Regions from separate parts of the Buttiauxella sp. BIGb0471 genome, predicted to be linked through region 1. Evidence: riboswitches for the same ligand, from Rfam matches in the RefSeq annotation. Region 1 holds a riboswitch; the other holds the start of a gene.
The links. A riboswitch is a leader RNA that binds a small molecule or an ion and turns the genes downstream of it on or off. The one in region 1 is predicted to bind cobalamin.
Positions count from the first base shown of each region.

Region 2: another riboswitch for cobalamin. It lies ahead of btuB (TonB-dependent vitamin B12 receptor BtuB); the one in region 1 lies ahead of M2371_RS02525 (cobyrinate a,c-diamide synthase).

Region 1 is NZ_JANUEU010000001.1:552,725-563,931, forward strand. Features, by position in the region: gene dacD (serine-type D-Ala-D-Ala carboxypeptidase DacD) at 1-359, shown strand, start outside; gene sbmC (DNA gyrase inhibitor SbmC) at 554-1,018, shown strand; gene M2371_RS02510 (FUSC family protein) at 1,240-2,298, shown strand; gene M2371_RS02515 (DUF496 family protein) at 2,523-2,843, shown strand; gene M2371_RS02520 (GHMP kinase) at 2,979-3,839, opposite strand; cobalamin riboswitch at 4,020-4,200, shown strand; gene M2371_RS02525 (cobyrinate a,c-diamide synthase) at 4,299-5,681, shown strand; gene cbiB (adenosylcobinamide-phosphate synthase CbiB) at 5,678-6,637, shown strand; gene M2371_RS02535 (cobalt-precorrin-8 methylmutase) at 6,647-7,279, shown strand; gene cbiD (cobalt-precorrin-5B (C(1))-methyltransferase CbiD) at 7,276-8,412, shown strand; gene M2371_RS02545 (cobalt-precorrin-7 (C(5))-methyltransferase) at 8,406-9,008, shown strand; gene M2371_RS02550 (decarboxylating cobalt-precorrin-6B (C(15))-methyltransferase) at 8,998-9,567, shown strand; gene M2371_RS02555 (cobalt-precorrin-4 methyltransferase) at 9,560-10,333, shown strand; gene cbiG (cobalt-precorrin 5A hydrolase) at 10,314-11,207, shown strand, end outside.
Region 2 is NZ_JANUEU010000008.1:806-12,012, forward strand. Features, by position in the region: gene murI (glutamate racemase) at 1-206, opposite strand, end outside; gene btuB (TonB-dependent vitamin B12 receptor BtuB) at 151-2,019, opposite strand; cobalamin riboswitch at 2,086-2,274, opposite strand; gene trmA (tRNA (uridine(54)-C5)-methyltransferase TrmA) at 2,385-3,485, shown strand; gene M2371_RS19770 (YijD family membrane protein) at 3,531-3,887, opposite strand; gene fabR (HTH-type transcriptional repressor FabR) at 3,903-4,547, opposite strand; gene sthA (Si-specific NAD(P)(+) transhydrogenase) at 4,741-6,141, shown strand; gene oxyR (DNA-binding transcriptional regulator OxyR) at 6,115-7,041, opposite strand; gene argH (argininosuccinate lyase) at 7,209-8,582, opposite strand; gene M2371_RS19795 (argininosuccinate synthase) at 8,706-9,923, opposite strand; gene argB (acetylglutamate kinase) at 9,954-10,730, opposite strand; gene argC (N-acetyl-gamma-glutamyl-phosphate reductase) at 10,746-11,207, opposite strand, start outside.

The DNA of each region.
Region 1 (11,207 bases):
AGGCGCGCAAATTACTGCACTGGGGTCAGGATAATTTCGATACCGTTCAGGTTCTGCATAAAGGTAAGAAAATTGGCACCGAGACAATCTGGTACGGTGATCAAAAGAAAGTCGAAGTCGGAACCAATCAGGATGTCTATCTGGCGCTGCCAAAATCTGAAGTGCCTAATATTAAAGCTAAATATGTCCTCGATAAGCCTGAGCTTGAAGCCCCTATCGCCGCTAACCAGCGTGTTGGTGAAATTGAACTGTTTGACCGCGATAAACTGATTGCGCACTGGCCGCTGGTGACGCTGGCTGATGTCAAAAAGGGCAGTGCATGGTCACGCTTCAGCGATTATCTGAGCCACAAACTGTAAATTAATTGAAGGATGCAACCGGGGTCGGCAGTTATGCCGGCCCTTTTTTTTGCCTGTACTAAGATCTACAGGCGAAAGATTCGCGAAAAGCGATCGTGCTCGCAAAGTAACCACATCACCCTGACAAAGGATTGTTTTCCTGCAATTTATCGGTGTATAAATATACAGTGTTTTTAAACGAGTCAGGAGGTCATATGGAATTTAACGTACAACAAGTGCATGAGCGGAAAGTAGCGGGTTTTCATATGGTAGGGCCGTGGGAAAAAACGGTTCATCAAGGGTTTGAACAGCTTTCACTGTGGGTGAAAACACACAAAATTGTCGGTGAAGAGTGGCTGGCGGTTTATTACGATAACCCAGACGTCGTGCCTGCGGAAAAGCTGCGCTGCGATACCGTAGTATCGGTGGCTGAAAACTTCACCGTGCCTGAAAACAGTGAAGGCGTTATCACCACCAAAATAGAAGCCGGGCAGTATGCGGTGGCGCGCGCCCGTGTCGATGACGGTGATTTTGCCAAGCCGTGGAACCTGTTCTTCGACAGCCTGTTGGCTGACAACCGCTATCAAATGGCACCGAAAGCCTGCTTTGAACACTATCTTAACGATGGTTCAGAAAGCGGGGTCTGGGAAATAGATATGTATATACCTGTCATCCTTTAAATTGCAGGGGTGTAGGCTGCACTCACTTACCCGAATCACTTACTTGAGTAAGCTCATCGGGATAAGTTCTCTGGCCGCCTACCTGCAACTTAAATGCTAACGGGTAAATTCCCGTGGCAGATCAAGTCTGATGCTAAAGGGGGCGCAAGCCCCCTAACTTTGTGATGCCCCCTCAAAAAAAACAGGTACAATCCCGTTTTTGTTTTTCAGGAGACCCGGGTGTGCGCCCCGACAAATCATTAAGCCCGTTTGAGCTCCGCGTTTATCGCCACTACCGAGTTGTGCACGGTATCCGTATCGCGCTGGCATTTGTGCTCACCTTTCTTATTGTCCATCTTCTGAAAGTGCCAGAAGGGACATGGCCATTAATCACCCTCGTGGTGGTGATGGGGCCCATTTCCTTTTGGGGAAACGTTGTCCCGCGTGCATTTGAGCGTATTGGTGGCACCATTTGTGGTGCAACTATGGGCCTGGTTGCGCTCAGACTAGAGCTGTTTTCGCTGCCTTTGATGTTGGTGTGGTGTGCGCTGGCGATGTTTATCTGCGGCTATCTGGCCCTGGGTAAAAGGCCCTATCAGGCTTTGCTGATTGGTATCACACTTGCCGTGGTGGTGGGAGCGCCCGCAGGCGACATGGAAATCGCGATGTGGCGTAGCGGTGACGTTATCTTCGGTTCATTACTGGCGATGCTCTTCACCAGCATTTACCCGCAGCGCGCGTTTATCCACTGGCGTATTCAAATGGCGAATTTCGTCACGGCCTTTGGTCGGGTCTACAACGCCGGTTTTTCTCCGAACCTGGTGGAACGCCCACACCTGGAAAAGCATTTGCGCCAGGTATTAAGTGATGTGGTCAGAATGCGTGCTTTGATTGGCCCGAGCAGCAAAGAAACCCACATTCAAAAAACCATCTTTGAAGCGATTCAAACCGTCAGCCGTAACATGGTGTGCACGCTCGAGCTGCAAATTAACGCTTACTGGGCGTCGCGTGAAAGCCACTTCCTGATGATCAATGCACTCACACTGCGTGACACTCAGCAGATGACGCAACGCACACTCGCGGCAATTGCCCTGGCATTGCATGACGGAAACCCGTCGCCGATTTCTGCCAATAACGAAAAACTAACCGAAATCGTCAGTGAGTTGCGCCAGTTGATGCAAGAGGGGCCGAACGGGAAACTTCAGGAAACCCCAATTCATGGCTACGTCTGGTTGAGCCTTGAGCTTGCCCGTCAACTGGAATTGCTCTCACAGTTGATCTGCCGCGCGTTACGCAAATAATTGCTTAGTCTGATATGAATTGCTGGTTTCGATTCAGCACTATTTGAGGTTAAGATAGCGAAAGAGACCCATCGCCTGTATGTTCGGGTTGCAGCTAATCACCATGCAGCTTGAAGAATGACATTGTCAGCGGCCGTCGCTACCTTTAAGGTAAGCTTATGACCGTTAACTTAATGAATCGTTGTTTTAACGAATCCAAGTATGAAATTAGCAGGGGTATAAAAATGGAACCAACCAAACCATCTTTCCAGGACGTGCTTGAGTTTGTGCGTCTGTTCCGTCGTAAAAACAAACTGCAACGTGAAATCCAGGACGTGCAGAAAAAGATCCGTGATAACTCAAAACGCGTTCTGCTGCTGGACAACCTGAGCGATTACATCAAGCCGGGTATGAGCATCGAAGCTATTCAGGGCATCATCGCCAGCATGAAAACCGACTACGAAGACCGCGTTGATGACTACATCATCAAAAACGCTGAGCTGTCTAAAGAGCGTCGTGAAATTTCCAAAAAATTGAAAGTGATGGGTGAAATCAAGGCCGATTAAAATTTACCCGTCATACTTCGGGCTGCCTCTGCGTTGGCTGTGTTCACTTACCGCCTTGATGCAACTCGAATTATCTAGGGTAAATAGTGTTGATTTTGGAAACCGCCATTCATGGCGGTTTTTTTTCGCCTCAATTCAACGCACGCCGCCTGCTACCATCTTCACCAGATGTTGCCGCGGGTAATGCACATCAATAGCCAACTGATTAATCTGCCAGCGTAATTTCTCAGCATCATGTTTGCGAACATCCAGCATCAGCCCCACAGCGCTTCCGCTGTGCGCCACGTTCACGCCGAATAAATCAAATGCTTCGACCAGCGCCAACAGCTGCGAAAACATCGGCTTTGCCAGCAACGCCTGGCTGGCGATCGCGCTTTGCGTGGCAGCTTCTCCCAACAAGCGGGGATCTTGCATCCCGCAACTTTGTTGCAAGCGAAGCCACGCATCATCGAGCGCTGCGGCATTGCTGATTAATGTAGATTCGCGCTGATGACGACGATATTCCTCAGTCAGAATCGTCGTATCACTTTCAAGTAACAGGATATCCACTGCTGGCGCGGGCTGGCAGCTAAACTGAGTCTGTGCATTCAGATGGGAAAACAGCGTCGGCAAGACAAAAATCGTGCTGTCGGTCGGTTCAATGTTTACGCATAAAGCGGCAAGGGTAGATTCGCTGAGTGTTTCACCCAAATGCCGGGCGGTTGCCACTGCTGTTGCGGCAATATCTGCGGTGCTGCTCGCCAGACCTTTACCCACTGGAATGGTGGACTCCAGAGCCGTGCTCAGGCTATTTGCTAATGCTGCGGGATAGCCGAAATACGCCACCACCTGTTCCAGCATCTGGCGCATACGTGGCCGCTCTTCGCCAGACTGCACGCCTTCGCGGACTTCAACGGTGCTAAACCAGTCGATAGGGCATGAAACCAGCTTTTCGCTGCCGCCAATCCAACCCTGAATTAATTCGCCGCAGGACGCCGGGCAGCGCGCTTCAGCCATAACGGTGGCAACTCTCTTTCATCGTGGATCTCATTTTGTTTTCTTCGCCACAAGCCTTAAAAAATCAATAAAAATTGTTATAGCGCAACACTCGCTATCTATTAGCTTTTACACTGTTCGAGCTTTTATATATTCATGCGCATGATAATTTGAGTGTCATGCACGATACAACTGACTCGTTTATGCCATGTCTTTACCCGTTCTTATTTGGGGTGAATATGGCTGGGAAGGAGGTGTAATTCCTCCGCAGCCCCCGCTGCTGTGATGCCGACGAACCCGCGAAACCACTGATCTCACGATTGGGAAGGGCGGGCGAGAATGAAGCTAAGCCAGAAGACCGACGAATCATTTAATTTAAACAACTCCTTCGGTGGGAAGTCAGTTGTCATCAGTTGCGTGCGGCTTCCGGTTGCACGCACGTGCTGACATCCGCTTTTTGCCGAAAGTAATAAGGCAACTATGGCAGGGGCAGCGAAACACGCATTCGTCATTGCAGGCACCAGCAGCGGCTGTGGCAAAACCACCGTCACGCTTGGGCTGCTCCGCGCCTTAATGGCGCGTCATCTGCGCGTCCAACCTTTCAAAATCGGCCCCGATTATCTCGATAGCGGCTGGCACAGTGCGGTGTCAGGCGTGACCTCGCGCAATCTCGACGCGTTTATGTTGCCGACTCCCACGCTCAATGGTTTGTTTAACCAACAAATGCAGCAGGCCGATGTGGCGGTTATCGAAGGCGTGATGGGGCTTTATGACGGCTACGGCACAGACCCGAACTATTGCAGCAGCGCCGCCATGGCAAAGCAGCTCGGCTGCCCGGTCATTTTGCTGGTGGATGGCAAAGCTGTCTCCACTTCTATCGCCGCCACGGTTATGGGCTTCCAGCGGTTTGACCCGTCGTTAAACATCGCGGGCGTCATCCTTAATCGCGTCAACAGCGATAGCCATTATCAGTTGCTGGCCGAGGCGATTACTCGTTACTGCGGTCTGCCCGTGCTGGGGCGAGTGCCGGTCATGGCGGATGTGGCATTGCCATCACGCCATCTTGGCCTGGTTCCGGCACAAGAAAATGACCCTCAGGATGAACGCTGGCAGCAGCTTGCAAAACAGCTTGAAGAAACCGTTAACATCGACCATCTGCTGGCGTTATCGCGCCTTCACTCAATGCCAGAGGGCAAAGCGCCGACCTTACCGGATGCGGCTTTAGCCGATGGATTAACCCTCGCGCTGGCCAAAGACGAAGCCTTTAACTTTTATTACCCGGATAACCTCGACATGCTCGAGCAGGCCGGAGTGAAAATTCAGCGCTTCAGCCCACTTCATGACGCTACCGTTCCCGATTGCCAGATGATCTGGCTGGGTGGGGGTTATCCCGAAGTGCATGCCGCCACGCTCGCCGCAAATTTCAAAATGCATGAATCCCTGAAACAAGCCCATCAGCGCCGCATCCCACTGTATGCCGAATGCGGCGGGTTGATGTATCTGGGCGAATCGTTGACCGACGGCGAGGGTGAAACTCACGCCATGTGCGGCGTATTACCAGGCCACAGTCAGATGGGCAAGCGCCTGACCCGGTTTGGCTACTGCGAAGCCACCGCGCGACAAGACACCTTGCTGGCAAGCAAAGGCGAAACCCTGCGTGGACACGAATTTCACTACTCCGATTTCAGCGGCCCATTACCGGCGGCTCTCGACTGCTGCAAATGGCGCGATGGTGTGGCGATTTCCCGCTGGCAGGGCGGCTTCCAACACGAGGCCACTTTCGCCAGCTACCTGCATGTGCATTTCGCCCAGCGCCCGGAAATGCTCAATCGTTGGTTGAAACTGGCGAGGAGCTCTCAATGACGATACTGGCGTGGGCTATTGCGTGGTTACTGGATTACTGGCTCGGCGACCCGCAGAACTGGCCGCATCCGGTGCGTTGGATGGGCAATCTGATTAACGGTTTACAGCGCCTAATCCGCCGATTCTGCAAAAGCGACCGCGCACTGAAAATCGGGGGCGGCGTGTTGTGGCTGTTGGTGGTTGGCACCACCTGGGGCGTGAGTTGGGGGGTATTGCATCTCGCAAATCTGGTGCATCCGTGGCTTGGCTGGCTGGTTGAAGTGTGGATGATTTACACCGTGTTGGCTGCACGTTGCCTGAGCGATGCCGCGCTTGAGGTCTACCGCGCCCTGAAAAATGGAACGCTTGAGCAGAGTCGCGAAAAACTCTCGTGGATTGTCGGGCGCGATACCTCGCAACTGGAACGCCCGCAAATTACCCGCGCGGTAGTGGAAACCGTGGCGGAAAACAGCGTCGATGGCGTCATCGCGCCATTGTTTTTCCTGATGATTGGCGGCGCACCGTTAGCCATGACCTACAAAGCGATCAACACCCTGGATTCGATGGTCGGCTACAAAACGCAAAAATACCGCGCCATCGGTTTTGTCAGCGCGAAACTCGACGATGTCGCCAACTTTATTCCCGCACGCCTGAGCTGGCTGCTTCTCGCCATCGCGGCCTTTTGCTTAGGCGCGAATCATCGCCAGGCGTTTCGTATTGGCTGGCGCGATCGCTATCAGCACAGCAGCCCGAATTGCGCATGGCCTGAGGCAACGGTCGCGGGCGCGTTAGGCATCCGGCTCGGCGGCCCTAACACCTATTTTGGCGAACGGGTAGAGAAACCCTGGATTGGCGATGAGCAACGCGGCATCGCGCTTGAAGACATTCCGCGCACCATTCAACTCATGATGCTGGCTTCTCTGCTCGCTTTGCTGCTGTTTGCCGCACTGCGCACTCTCGCACTGGGCATAGCTTAAGGACTCACGATGAATTACCTGCAACAACCACAGCTTATTGAACAACATAGTTTTGAAATCATCAGCGACATTATTGCCGCCGAGCACCCGGACTATCGTTTCAACGACGCTATTCAGGAGGCGATGATCAAGCGCGTTATTCACACCACGGCCGATTTCGAGTGGCTGGATATTCTGTGGTTCTCGCCTGATGTCATTGAACAACTTAGCAAAAGTTTGCAGCGCGGTTGCACGTGGTACACCGACACGACGATGGCGTTGTCCGGAATCAACAAAACGGTATTGGAGCAATTTGGTTGCAGTTATCGCTGCTATATCAGCGACCCGCGCGTCGTGGCGCTTGCCAAAGAGCAGGGCGTGACCCGTTCGATGGCGGCGGTGGATGTCGCCTTGCAGGAAGAAGGTGAAAAGATTTTTGTTTTCGGTAACGCCCCCACTGCGCTGTTTCGCCTGCTGGAAAAAGGGGCGAAACCTGCTGCCGTGATCGGTGTACCGGTCGGGTTTGTCGGTGCTGAAGAATCTAAAGAAGCGCTAGTTGAAAGCGGCCTGCCAGCCATTGCGGCGCGCGGACGCAAAGGGGGCAGCAATGTTGCCGCTGCCATTGTTAACGCATTGCTTTACCGCCTGAGGGAGTCGGCGTGAGCGAGCAGCAATCCGATTGCGTATGGCATAAAGGCAAGGCGTATCGCAAAGGTTACACCACCGGATCGTGTGCTACCGCGGCGGCAAAAGTCGCGGCGTTGATGGTGTTGCGCCAGCACGTTATCGACCAGGTTTCGATCATTACACCTTCTGGTGTCACGCTGCATCTCAATGTCGAAATGCCGATGATTGAAGGCCAGCAGGCAACCGCCGCGATTCGCAAAGACGGTGGCGATGACGTTGACGCCACCCACGGGATGCTGATTTTTGCCCGTGTGCAGCTTAATGACAGCGGGGCTATCGCGCTGCGCGGCGGCACCGGCGTGGGCAAAGTGACGCGCAAAGGTATCGGTTTGCCTATTGGCGACTCGGCGATTAATCGCACGCCACGTCAAACTATCGAAGCGGCGGTACGTGAAGTGATCGGCGCGGAACGGGGCGCGGATATCGAAATCTTTGCCCCGGAAGGTGAAGAGCGGGCAAAGAAAACCTACAACCATCGGCTCGGTATTTTGGGCGGCATTTCGATTATTGGCACCACCGGCATTGTGATGCCGATGTCCGAAGAGAGCTGGAAACGCTCGCTGGCGCTGGAGCTGGAAATGAAACGCGCCGCTGGGCTGGATAAAGTCATCCTGGTGCCGGGCAATCACGGCGAACGCTTCGTGCGCGAGCAACTACAACTCGATAGCGAATGCGTGGTGACGATGAGCAACTTCGTCGGCTACATGATTCAGGAAGCGGTGCGTCTGGAATATCGCCACATCGTGTTGATCGGTCACCCCGGCAAACTGGTGAAAGTCGCCGCCGGAATTTTCCACACCCATAGCCATATTGCCGACGGGCGCATGGAAACCCTGGTCGCGCACCTGGCGTTGATGGGCGCACCGTTTGAATTGCTCACGGCTGTTAGCGATTGCGACACCACCGAAGCCGCACTGGAAATCATCACCGAACAGGGCTGGCAGGGCGTGTTTGAGCGCCTGGCATCTCGCATTTGTGAGCGCGTGGAAGAGATGCTGCGCTTTACGCAATCGCCGCCAAAATGCGACGCCATTATGTTCTCGTTTGATAACCAGGTGTTGGGCAGCAACCGTCCGCTGGTGGAAATAGTGGAGGATCTACGATGCTGACCGTCGTTGGAATTGGTCCAGGCGCTGCGCACATGCTGACGCTTCAGGCGCAAGCCGCTATTAACGACGCGCAAATTCTGGTCGGTGGCGCGCGCCAGCTGGCATTGTTCGCGCACGGCAACGCGCAAACGCGGCTGTTGGATAGCGACCTCGACGGCTTAATCGACTGGTTGCGCGAGCGCATCACTGAACGAGTGGTGGTATTGGCCTCGGGCGACCCGCTGATTTATGGCATCGGCAAACTTTTATCTGCGAATTTCTCACCCGCAGAACTGCACATCATCCCCGGCATTAGCTCGATTCAATATCTGTGCGCCAAAGCGGCGGTAGATATGAATGACTTATGGATAACCAGCAGCCACGGACGTGAGCCTGATTTTAATGCCGTCGCGGCGCACCAAAAAGTGGCAATGGTGACTGACCAAATCATCAATCCCTATGCCATCGCCCAGGCCATGCTGAAGCGTGGCTTCAATCCTGTTTTCATTATTGGCGAGAACTTATCGTCAGCAGATGAACGAATCCACCGCCTGCGAGCCGCTGATGTGGCGCACTCTTATGCGATGAACGTGGTGCTTATTCTCAATGAAAGATGATCTGTTTTTACGCGGCGCACGCGTGCCGATGACCAAAGAAGTGGTGCGCACTCAGGCGCTGGATCGTTTGCAGCTTCAGAATGCTCGACACTTTATCGACATCGGCGCAGGAACGGGCAGCGTTTCGCTTGAGGCTGCAATTCGCTACCCGCAATTACGCGTCACGGCGATCGAACGCAACCCCGACGCGCTGGCCTTAATGGCAGAAAACCGCGAAATTTTTGCCTGCCCGAACGTGGACATTATCAGCGCGTACGCGCCAGTGGAGCTGGATGTCATGGCTGACGCGGTGTTCATCGGCGGCAGCGGAGGGCAACTCACCGAACTTATCGACTGGTCGCTGGCGCATTTGCACCCCGGCGGACGGCTGGTGATGACCTTTATCCTGCTCGAAAATTTAACCTGCGCGCTAACTCACCTTGAGCAGTGTGCGATTGGTGATTTCGACTGCCTGCAACTGCAAGTTTCCACGCTGTCAACGCTTGGCAGCGGCCACTATTTCAAACCGAACAACCCCACTTATCTGATTTCATGCCTGAAGGAACAACGCCATGACTGATTTATTTGATACCCGCAAAGTCTGGTTTGTGGGGGCAGGGCCGGGCGATAAAGAGCTTATCACCCTCAAAGGCTACCGCGTGCTGCAACAGGCACAAGTGGTTATCTACGCCGGATCGCTGATCAACCCTGAGCTGCTCGATTATTGCCAGGCGGGCACCGAATGCCATGACAGCGCCGCGCTCAACCTTGAGCAAATTATCGCGCTGATGGAAAACGGCGTGAAAGCCGGGAAGCTTGTGGTGCGCCTGCAAACGGGCGATCTCTCCCTTTACGGCTCGATTCGTGAACAGGGCGAAATGCTCACGAAGCTCGGGATCGGCTACGTTTCGGTGCCGGGCGTCAGCGCATTTTTAGGCGCTGCCGCGCAACTGGGGGTGGAATATACGGTCCCGGAAGTCTCACAAAGCCTGATTATCACGCGCATCGAAGGCCGCACGCCGATGCCGCCGCTCGAACAGCTTGAATCTTTCGCCCGTCACCAGACTTCTATGGCGATTTTCCTTTCAGTGCAGCGCATTAACCGCGTGGCGGAACGGCTGATTGAAGGCGGTTATCCCGCCGATACGCCAGTCGCAGTCGTTTACAAAGCCACGTGGCCGGACTGCCAGGAATTACGCGGCACCCTGACTGACATCGCCGACAAAGTGCGCGAGGCGGGGATCCGCAAAACCGCGCTGATTATGGTCGGCGCGTTTCTTGGCGAGGAGTATCACTACTCAAAACTCTACGACGCAGGATTCAGCCATGAATACCGCAAAGCCTGAGTCGATTGCCCTATTTTGCCTGACGCCCGGCGGCGTGGCGCTGGCTCAGCGCCTGCAAACGGCGCTGCCGCTCACCTGTTTTACCAGTGAAAAACTGCTGCAACCGGGTTTTATCCCGTTTGGGGAAAGCTTTGCGCAAACGGTAGAACAGGCATTTAGCCAATATTCCGCGCTGGTTTTTATCGCCGCGACGGGGATCGTGGTGCGCGTGATTGCGCCATGGGTAAACGACAAATTACACGACCCGGCGGTGGTGGTGATGGACGAGCGCGGCGAGCACGTCATCAGCTTGCTTTCCGGCCATCTCGGTGGGGCGAACGAACTCACTCGCCAGCTCGCGGGCATTTTAGATGCCGACCCGGTGATCACCACCGCAACCGATGTTAACCAACTGGCGGCACTCGATACGCTGGCGGCAAATCTTGATGCCACTATGAAAGATTTCCGCCTCGCGGTGAAAACCGTTAATCAAATGCTGGTGAGCAAGCAGCGCGTTGGCCTGTGGTGGGATGCCGATTTTGCGAAGACTGCCGCGCTTTACGACACTCGCGGTTTTATCCCGGTCAATAGCCTTGATGCGCTGCCAGAGCTGGATGCGCTGGTGTGCGTCACGCTGCGCGCCGAACTGGCAGAGCTTAATATTCCGCTGTTTAAGCTGGTGCCAAAGCGCGTAGTGGCGGGGATGGGTTGTCGCCGTGATACCCCGCTGCAAATCGTCAGCGAACTGTTAAATCAGCAACTGGCAGACAACCATTTTGACCCACTGGCCTTGAGCGCTATCGGCAGCGTCACCCTTAAACAGGATGAAACCGCGCTGCTGGCACTGGCGGAAAAGCATCAGGTTCCCTTCAAAATTTTTAGCGTTGACCAACTG
Region 2 (11,207 bases), on a different contig from region 1:
ACAATGAACTCTTCGCTTTTCTCGCCGTAGGGAAATGCTACGTTATCGAAAGCATATATATAGTGCAGGTCAGGCAAAAGCTGCCGGACTTCGTCATACACAGAGAGCCCACCGACACCGGAATCAAAAACCAGTACGGTGGGACGTGTATTAGAAGGTATAGCTGCCAGTGAGGTAGTATTCCCGTCCTGGGGTTTGATAGCCATAAACCGTCTCGTAATCTTTATCGAACAGGTTGGCAATTCTACCACGAACGGTTAGCTGTGAGGTGACCGGATATGATGCGGAAACATCAACAGTGCTATAACTCGGCAAAACCTGCTGAGTCGGGCTATACGAAGAAGTGTTGTTGTCGTAGCGTTTGCCGTAATACTGCCACGCAACATCCATATCAACATTAAACATACTCCAGTCGAGCTGATACTTAGCCTGACGCTTGGCACGACGAGCCAGCACCTCATCCGTCTGGTCATCACGTGGGTCCATATACTGAAGCGTCACTTTATGGGTAAAGATGCCAGTATCAACACTCCCCGTCCATTCCAGCCCTTTGATGGTCGCGGACTTGATGTTGTCGTAATTCCCTTCGAAAGATCCCGGAGCAGAATAGTAAGTAATGAGGTTTTCTATCTGGTAATGATAAGCCGACAAGCGCCAATCTACTGGCCCTGTTAATCCTTCAAGTCCGGCTTCCCATTGTTTAGACTCTTCTGGCTTCAGGTTTGGATTTGAGTCGATACCAAAGCGTGTCGAACCAAATTGCTGCCCAAGCGAGGGAGCAAGGAACCCGGTGCCGTAAGAAACCGTGGCACGATACCCTTCAACAAACTCCCAACCAGCGGCCGTCTGCCATGTGCCATGCCAGCCAAATTGTTCGTCATTGTCTTCACGACCAGAGGCTTCCAGCGTCACATCGCCAAACTGCTGCTGACCACTGAGGTAAACACCCGTGTTATCGCGCTTATAGGTATCAGACATTGCCGTATCTGAAGACGTTAAGCGCTGCTGCTGCCAATCAACGCCTGCACTGACTGAGCCATTTCCTACAACAAAGTTATTACCCCATTGAATGTTACGCTGGGTCATATTGTCGAGAGTAGTACCGTCGTTATAGCGGCCATTCACGCTGCTATAGTTGTAGTCTTTTACTTTTTGATAGCTAGCCAACAATTGAGAAGAGTAAAGGCCAGAGTGGAAACGCATGCCTGCATCGAATGTCTGGTTGTAAAGTTGCTCTTCATCGCCGCCACCGGCATACCCATACGAGCCCTGGTCGTAATCGGTATTGTTGGTATAGCCGTAACCCCGGAAGAAACCATCAAACTCGTCACTGAACTTATGCTCCAGCCCGCCCCAGAAAGATTTGCTGCGATAGCCATCGCGGTCACTATCGCCGCTATAAGGTGAATCCGGCAGGACGTTAAAGCCTTTGGTCATTTCATACGAACCCGCGACCGTCGCCACGGTGTCACCAAAACGATGACGCAAAGTCCCGTCGTATTGCTGATAGCCGTTCGAGCCGACACCCGCATTGATTTGCGATTTCTCTTCATCGGTCTGCGTGATGATATTCACCACACCGCCAATTGCACCCGATCCATAAACCGCTGAACGAGGGCCGCGAATATATTCCACGCGTTGCACTAATGAGAGGGGGATTTGATTAATATCAGCAGTATTAGAGATTCCTGGGCGAGCGATAGGAATACCGTCTACCAGCACTAACACATGGCTTGCATTGGTCCCGCGAATAAACATAGAAGAACCTTGCCCAATGCCGCCGTACTGCGCGATATCCACGCCTGGCAAACGACGCATCACATCGTTAAGCGATTTTGCCTGCCACTGGTCGATATCTTCCCGGGTTACAACATCGGTTGGAGCCAGAACAGTATTTACCGGTTGCTGAAAACGGTTAGCCGTTACTACCAGGCTATTATCAGAATTGCTGTCTTGCGCCCAGCCTGAAAAAGCCGTTACGGACAACGCCGTAAACAGCGAAAGTTTTTTTAACTTCATTTATATAAGCATCCGCTTTCCAAAAAGGATGCCGCAGACATAACCGATAGCACGCGATAGTTATGACAAATTGCGACGTATACCGGCAGGTCTTCGGGCTTGGAGGCGTTTGTTAATGGATGATGACTTCCCACTTATATAAGCAGTGTCTGCACATGGCACTCATCCCGCTCTTCCTTACCGCTGCGCGTCAGCCCCAGAATTGCACTGGGTTCCCTTTTAACTTATAAAAAGGCCGGAAACGCTATGCTACGATTTTGTTAATAAGTTTGTCTATAAACATCAAAGTGCAACAGCACTGGACATCAGGAACCTATTCCCTACAATTCGCCGCGTAGTTTGACTCTATTAACAGGTATCAGCTCATGACCCCCGAACATCTCCCGATTGAACAGTACGACGCGCAACTGGCCGAAAAAGTCGCCCGCTTGCAAAGCATGATGGCCCCTTTTGCAGCGCCTGCGCCGGAGGTGTTCCGTTCGCCTGTCAGCCATTACCGGATGCGTGCTGAATTCCGCATCTGGCATGATGAAGATGATCTGTACCACATCATGTTTGACCAGGAAACGAAGCAGCGTATTAGGGTTAACACCTTCCCCGCAGCCAGCTCGCTTATCAACGCGTTGATGCCTGCAATGCTCGACGGCGTGCGTGATATTCCCGCCCTGCGCCATAAGCTTTTCCAGATTGATTATCTGACGACAATGAGCAACCAGGCGGTTGTTTCACTGCTATATCACCGCAAACTGGGTGAAGAATGGCAAGAACACGCCCAGGCGTTGCGCGATAAATTACGTGCTCAGGGTTTCAACGTTCACTTAATTGGCCGCGCCACCAAAACCAAAATCGAGCTGGATCAGGATTTCATCGACGAGCGTTTGACCGTTGCGGGCAAAGAGATGATTTATCGCCAGGTGGAAAACAGTTTCACGCAACCCAACGCGGCGATGAATGTTCATATGCTGGAATGGGCGCTGGACGCGACTCAAGACTCAACCGGCGACTTGCTGGAACTGTATTGTGGCAACGGTAACTTCTCGCTGGCACTGGCGCGTAACTTTAACCGCGTGCTGGCAACTGAAATCGCCAAACCGTCTGTTGCTGCCGCGCAATACAATATTGAAGCGAATGAAATTGAAAACGTGCAAATCATTCGTATGGCAGCTGAAGATTTTACCCAGGCAATGAATGGCGTGCGTGAGTTTAACCGCCTGAAAGGCATCGACCTGAAAAGCTACCAGTGCGAAACGATTTTTGTCGATCCACCGCGCAGTGGCCTGGATAAAGATACCGTGAAGATGGTGCAGGCGTACCCGCGCATTCTCTACATTTCCTGCAATCCGCAAACCCTGTGCGAGAATCTGGAAACATTGTGCGAAACGCATAACGTGTCGCGCCTGGCGCTATTTGACCAGTTCCCTTACACGCACCATATGGAATGCGGCGTGTGGTTAACACGCAAATAGCAAAACGGACGCTTCGGCGTCCGTTTTTGTTTTTAGCTCAGGATATTATTCAGTGACTTGCGTTTTAAGCGCCCGGACTTTAAAGCCAATCCAGAACAATAATGCGACTGAAAGTACCGCTGGCAGGAAGTTAGAACCCATTGCCGGATATTCAGCCCGCACAACGGCGCTGTACAACAACACTCCCAGCACAAAACAAGCCGCTGCAATACTTGGCAGGCCAACCGGCATCGTGCGGTTTTGGTAGCGATGATGCAAACAGTACACCGTCAGCACCAGCGTAATAATAGGGAAAATGGAAAACGGCACAACCGAGCTAAACAACGCGGCAAACGTTCCGTTAATCGCAAGGCCCGCGATAAACGCTAACCCGAGCGTACCTCTCTCTTGTAACTGTTTCATTGCTCTTCCTTTCAATCACTCTTCGGATATTTGAGCTAATGCCACTTTCTCTTGCTCCCGGCGATACCAGTAATACGCACCTTTTGAAATCATACGTAACTGAAGCACCAGTCGCTCTTCAAGCTGACGACGCTGATCGGCATCAACGTCCAACGCTTCGGCACCAGCACTAAAGACAATCGTCACCATCGCTTCAGCCTGCGCCTCAGTGAAACTGCGTGGCATGCGATTTTCGAGTTCCAGATAGTCCGCAAGTTCCGCAATAAAATGCTGAATTTCACGCGCGACAGCGGCACGGAACGCGGCAGACGTTCCAGACCGTTCACGCAACAGCAAGCGGAATGCGTTGGGATTATTACCGATAAATTCCATAAATGTTGAGACAGAAGTTCGAATTACGCTCCCGCCTTTGGCAATTCGTTGGCGAGCCTGCCGCATTAACTGGCGCAACATTAGACCGCTTTCATCAACCATAGTCAGACCCAGTTCATCAACATCACGGAAATGGCGATAAAACGATGTTGGCGCAATTCCTGCCTCACGGGCGACCTCGCGCAAACTCAGGCTGGCAAAACTCCGTTCAGCACTTAATTGACTAAACGCGGCTTCGACCAGAGAACGCCTGGTTCTTTCTTTTTGTTGCGCTCTTACACCCATCATGTTGCCTGAATCTCTTAAATCGACGTCGCACTATACCAGAGAATAACTTAACTGGTTTTATACAGGTTTGTGAATGATTGTTTACGCGAGCTTGCTCGCGTTACGCAGCAAAAAGCACAACGACAATTGGGTTATCCTGGCGTTAATGTTACCATCGTGTTGCTTTTATGTATAAGAACAGGTAAGCCTTACCATGTCACACACCTACGATTATGACGCAGTAGTAATTGGTTCCGGCCCAGGCGGCGAAGGCGCTGCAATGGGGCTGGTGAAACTTGGAGCAAGGGTAGCTGTTGTTGAGCGCTACCATAACGTGGGTGGCGGCTGTACCCACTGGGGAACCATCCCTTCGAAAGCCCTCCGCCACGCCGTCAGCCGCATTATCGAATTTAATCAAAACCCTTTATACAGCGACCACACCCATCTACTCCGTTCTTCCTTCGCCGACATTCTCAATCATGCCGACAGCGTAATTAACCAACAAACTCGTATGCGCCAGAGCTTCTATGAGCGCAACCGCTGCGAGATGCTGCAAGGCGATGCACGTTTTGTCGATGCGCATACTATTTCGCTGGAATGTCACGATGGTTCGGTGGAGATGATTACCGCCGAGAAGTTCCTGATAGCCTGCGGCTCGCGCCCGTATCGTCCACCGGAAGTCGATTTCTCGCATCCACGCGTGTATGACAGCGATTCCATTCTCAACCTGCACCACGAACCGCGCCACGTCATTATTTATGGCGCAGGGGTGATTGGTTGCGAGTATGCGTCGATTTTCCGGGGCATGAACGTCAAAGTTGATTTGATCAACACCCGCGACCGTCTGCTGGCGTTTCTCGATCAGGAGATGTCTGATTCGCTCTCTTACCACTTCTGGAACAGCGGCGTGGTTATTCGTCACAACGAAGAGTTCGAGAATATTGAAGGCGTGGAAGACGGCGTGATTGTTTCGCTTAAATCCGGCAAAAAAGTGAAAGCGGATTGCCTGCTTTATGCGAACGGGCGCACCGGTAATACCGATTCGCTGTCACTGGAAAACGTGGGGCTGGAAGCCGATGGTCGTGGTCTGTTGAAGGTCAACAGCATGTACCAGACCGCACAGCCGCACATTTATGCCGTTGGCGATGTGATTGGTTATCCAAGCCTGGCATCAGCGGCTTACGATCAGGGCCGAATCGCTGCACAAGCGATGGTCAAAGGCGAAGCGACGGCGCATCTGATTGAAGATATTCCGACCGGTATTTATACCATTCCGGAAATCAGCTCAGTCGGGAAAACCGAACAGCAGTTAACATCGATGAAAGTGCCGTACGAAGTGGGTCGGGCGCAGTTCAAACACCTTGCTCGCGCACAAATCGTCGGTATGAACGTGGGTACACTAAAAATTCTCTTCCATCGTGAGACGAAAGAGATTTTAGGGATTCACTGCTTTGGTGAGCGCGCGGCCGAGATTATTCATATCGGCCAGGCGATTATGGAGCAGAAAGGTGGTGGCAACACCATTGAGTACTTTGTTAACACCACCTTCAACTACCCGACCATGGCGGAAGCCTATCGGGTAGCGGCTTTAAACGGCTTGAACCGCTTGTTTTAACGCTGGCTCAAAATGGCCATCCATATGGGTACGGATGGCCTCTGCGAGTTGCTCATAGCGACCACGCAGCGGAGAACCCGGACGATAAACCAGGCCGATAGTACGACGCGGCTCTGGTTTATAACATGGCAAATAAACCACGCCATCGCGGCAACGCTCGTTCGGCACAGCCAGCGCAGGTAACAATGTTATCCCGCTTCCGGCAGCGACCATGTTGCGCAGCGTTTCAAGGCTGGTTGCACGGAAATGGGTATCTTCTTCAGCACCTGCTTCAAAACAGAAACCCAGCGCCTGATCGCGCAGACAGTGCCCGTCTTCCAGCATCAGCAGCTTTTCACCCGCAAGATCCGACAATGGCACGCGATCGCGGTCCGCCCACGGATGATCCTGGTAAATCGCCAGCATCATCGGCTCATCAAACAGCGGCACTTCAATAAACGCTTCGCTCTCTTTCACCAATGCCAGAATCGCACAATCGAGTTTGCCACTATCAAGCTGCGCTAACAGCTGATGGGTCTGTGCCTCGTGAAGGTACATTTCTAGTTTGGGGAAAGTTTTATGCAACATCGGGATAATCTGCGGTAACAGATAAGGCCCAACGGTTGGGATTAAGCCGATGTGCAGCGGCCCGGACATTGCCTCGCCCTGCTGACTTGCCATCTCTTTGAGCACTTTAACTTCGCGCAGCACCGTACGCGCCTGGTCCACCAGCAGCAAACCCGCCTGAGTGAACAAGACTTTACGGCTGGTACGTTCAAGCAACATCACGCCGAGTTCATCTTCAAGTTTACGAATCTGACCACTAAGCGTTGGCTGACTGACATGGCAGGCATCCGCTGCCCGACGAAAGTGACGATGTTCAGCCAGCGCCACCAGGTATTCTAGATCACGAATATTCATTCTCTATCCTCCGTCGCCATGATAGCCCATGGCGATAGAAATCATAGCAACGAACGATTATCCCTATCAACAGTTGATATTGAATAACGGCCCTCAACCGCACAAACCATCCATCACAAACAAAAAAGCCCGGCTCAAGGCCAGGCTCATTTTGTAGCGCAATAATTTTAAATCAGTCGCTGCTTCGCGTCGCTAATCGCCAGTGCTACCTGCTGAGGAGAAACGCCGCCTTTTGCTGCGCGCTTATCAAGGCAGGATTGCAAAGACAGAATCGGATAAACATCATCACCAATCGTTGCGCTGAATTTCTGCAAATCGGCGAGTGATAATGCTTCCAGCGCTTTGCCCTGGCGAATCGCTTCGACTACCGCTTCACCCACAATATGGTGCGCTTCACGGAACGGCACGCCTTTCGCTACCAGGTAATCAGCCAGTTCAGTTGCGTTGGCATAACCTTGCTCGGCGGCTTCTTTACAACGCGGGCGTTTAACCTGAATACCATCCAGCACCAGCACCGACATATGCAAGCAATCCATCCAGGTATCGAGCGCGTCGAACAGGCCTTCTTTGTCCTCCTGCATATCTTTGTTATACGCCAGCGGCAGCCCTTTCAGGGTCATCATCATGCCTGTCAGCGCGCCCTGCACACGGCCACATTTGCCACGGATAAGCTCCAATGCATCCGGGTTTTTCTTTTGTGGCATGAGGGAAGATCCTGATGTCACGCGGTCAGACAACTCAACAAACCCAGCTTCGCCGGTATTGAAGAAAATCAAATCCTCTGCAAAACGCGACAGGTGAACCATGCCGATGGACGCGTCAGAAAGTAGTTCCAGCACGTGGTCACGATCGGACACGCTATCCAGGCTGTTACGCGTTGCCGACGCAAAACCTAACCAACCCGCCAGTTGTTCACGATCGATTTCATAAGCCGTGCCAGCTAACGCGCCGCTGCCCAGCGGGCTAACGTCGAGACGCTCAAGCGTACTTTGCAAACGGCTTTCATCACGCGCCAGCATTTCAACATAAGCCAGACACCAGTGTGCAAAAGTCACCGGCTGTGCACGTTGCAAGTGGGTATAGCCCGGCATCACAGCGTCTTGATTGTTTTCTGCGGTTTCAACCAGTGCATGCTGCAGTTGGCGAGTGGCCCCCAGCAGTTCACTGATCTGCATTTTGCACCACAGTTTAAGATCGGTGGCGACCTGGTCATTACGGCTACGGCCAGTGTGGAGTTTCTTACCCAGCGCACCGACTTTATCGATGAGCTTGCCTTCCACCCAGCTGTGAATGTCTTCCGCATCGCTCTCAAGAATCGCCTGCGGATTGGCCTGCACTTCTTCCAGCAGGAAATTCAATGCCTGCTCAAGCTCCTGCTGCTCAGCAACAGTCAGAACACCAACGGTAACCAGCGCTTTGGACCAGGCGACAGAACCCACAATATCTTGCTCCGCCAGTCGGTAATCAAAGCGTAATGAGTCATTGAACGATTTGAACCGCTGATCTGCTGCCTGAGTAAAACGTCCACCCCAAAGTGCCATAGTGATGCTCCATAAATTATCGTCTTGTTCCCCCTCACCCCGACCCTCTCCCCTGGGAGAGGGAGAAAAGAAAGTCCCCTCTCCTGGGGGAGAGGGTTAGGGTGAGGGCTATTAATTAAAAAACTACTTCTTCAATTCATTCAGTGCACGAATCCGTGATGACAACGAGAACAGACGGATAAAGCCGCCCGCGTGGCTGTGGTCATACACTTCGTCTTCACCGAACGTTGCGAACTCTTCGCTATACAGGCTGTTCGGAGATTTTTTCTGCTTCGCGGTGACATGGCCTTTATACAGCTCCAGCACCACTTCACCGTTAACTTCTTCCGCCAGTGATTCCGCAGAAGCCTGCAAAGATTTACGCAGCGGAGCGAACCAACGGCCATCGTAAACTACGTAGGACATTTCCAGGCCCAGTTGCTCACGCCATTTGAAGCTATCGCGGTCCAGAACCAGTTGCTCAACGCCACGCAGTGCAGCCATCATGATGGTGCCCCCTGGAGTTTCGTAGCAGCCACGGGATTTAATCCCTACCAGACGGTTTTCTACGATATCAATACGACCGATACCGTGCTTAGAACCCATCTTGTTCAATGTTTCCAGGCACTGGAATGGCGTCATCGCTTCGCCGTTAACGGCAACGACTTTGCCTTTTTTAACCGTAACGGTAACTTCTTCAGCCTGATCTGGCGCTTCTTTAGGATCAACAGTCCAGACCCAGCAATCTTTGTTCGGTGCATTCCACGGGCTTTCCAACACGCCGCCTTCGGTAGAAATGTGCCATGCGTTTTCGTCACGGCTGTAGATTTTCTCAAGAGAAGCGGTCGTCGGGATGTCACGCTCTTTCAGGTAATCCAGCAGCGCTTCACGGGAACGCAGGTTCCACTCACGCCATGGCGCAACCACTTTCAGATGTGGTGCCAGTGCCGCCCATGCGGATTCGAAACGCACCTGGTCGTTACCTTTACCGGTCGCACCGTGGCACAGCGCATCTGCGCCAACTTTATTTGCCACATCAACCAGCGCTTTAGCGATAAGCGGACGCGCCATAGAAGTCCCCAGCAAGTAGGTGCCTTCGTATAGTGCGCCAGTCTGCAATACCGGGTAAACGTAATCGCTGATGAACTCTTCGCGCGCATCAACGACGTAACATTCCGTTGCGCCAGAACGCAGTGCTTTTTGCTCAACGCCTTGCAGGTCTTCGCGATCCTGGCCGATATCCACTACGCACGCGACCACTTCACAGCCGCCGTAGTTTTCTTTCAGCCATGGAATGATGGCAGAAGTATCCAGGCCGCCAGAGTATGCGAGAACGATTTTTTTGATTCCGTGATTTTGCATTGTCTTATCCTTCAAAAACTTAATTTTAAACTAGGCCAGAATACGGGTGCCAATGGCGACGCCGTTAAACAAAGAAGGTAACTGCTCCGCATGACGCCAGGATGCAATATCCACCGGGCGACCCAGCGTGCGTGCTGCATCCAGCGCCGCGTTAACTTTCACTATCATGCCGTCGGTAATAATGCCCTGAGCGATTAACTGCTCCGCTTTCGCCGCCGTCATTTCTGCAATACGTTGCCCTTTGCCATCCAGAATCCCGCTCACATCGGACAGCAGAATCAGGTCAGCGCCAAGCGTTGCCGCCAGCGCCGTAGCCGCCTGGTCAGCATTCACGTTCATCAACTCGCCTTCCGCTGTCACGCCAATAGAGCTGACAATCGGCAGGAAGCCAGAATCTAAAAGCGTGGTAATCAGCTTTGCCGAACCCGGTTTCGCAAGTCCCACATGACCCAACGCTTCATCAAGTTTGGTCACGGTGACGCTGTCGCCATCGCCGAGGCAAAGACCGACACCATTGATGCCATGCTTTTTCGCCCACGCCAACAAGGTTTTGTTCGCCGTACCCGCCAGCGCACCGGTAATAATGTCAATCTGGTCAGCAGGCGTCACACGCAGGCCGTTTTTCTTGGTCACTGGCAGAGAGAGTTTTTTCATTAACTCATCTACCAGACATCCGCCACCGTGCACAATCACCAGCGGGCGTTGATGGGATTCGCGGTAATTGACCAGCGCGGTAAACAGACGCTCCAGCGCTTCTTCGCTATCCAGCAGCACGCCACCTAATTTGATAATTAATGGATTCATCATGTCACCCGGCGTTAATTAAATAAGAGACTGTGTTTCGGCAAAGCCAAAACGAATATTCAGGCACTGCACGGCCTGAGCCGATGCACCTTTAAGCAGATTGTCTTCGGTGGCGACAACAATCACATGCTCGCCCTGCACGGCAAAGCCGATATCGCAAAACGGCAGGCCAACAACATTTTTTAGCGCTGGCACGCCTTTTTCATACAGACGCACCAAAGGCTTATCTTGATAGGCCTGGTTAAAAGCGTCAGCGACTTGCTGCTGCGTCACGCCATCTTTCAGACGACAGGTAATGGTTGCCAGAATCCCACGCGGGAAATTGCCCAGGTGCGGAGTAAAAATGACCGGCGTACCCAAATGCGTGACAATTTCTGGATGATGGCGATGGTTAAAAATGCCATACGGTTGCAGGCTCACTTCGCAGAAACTGTTGGATATCGCTGCTTTACGCCCAGCGCCGCTAACCCCGCTGGTCGC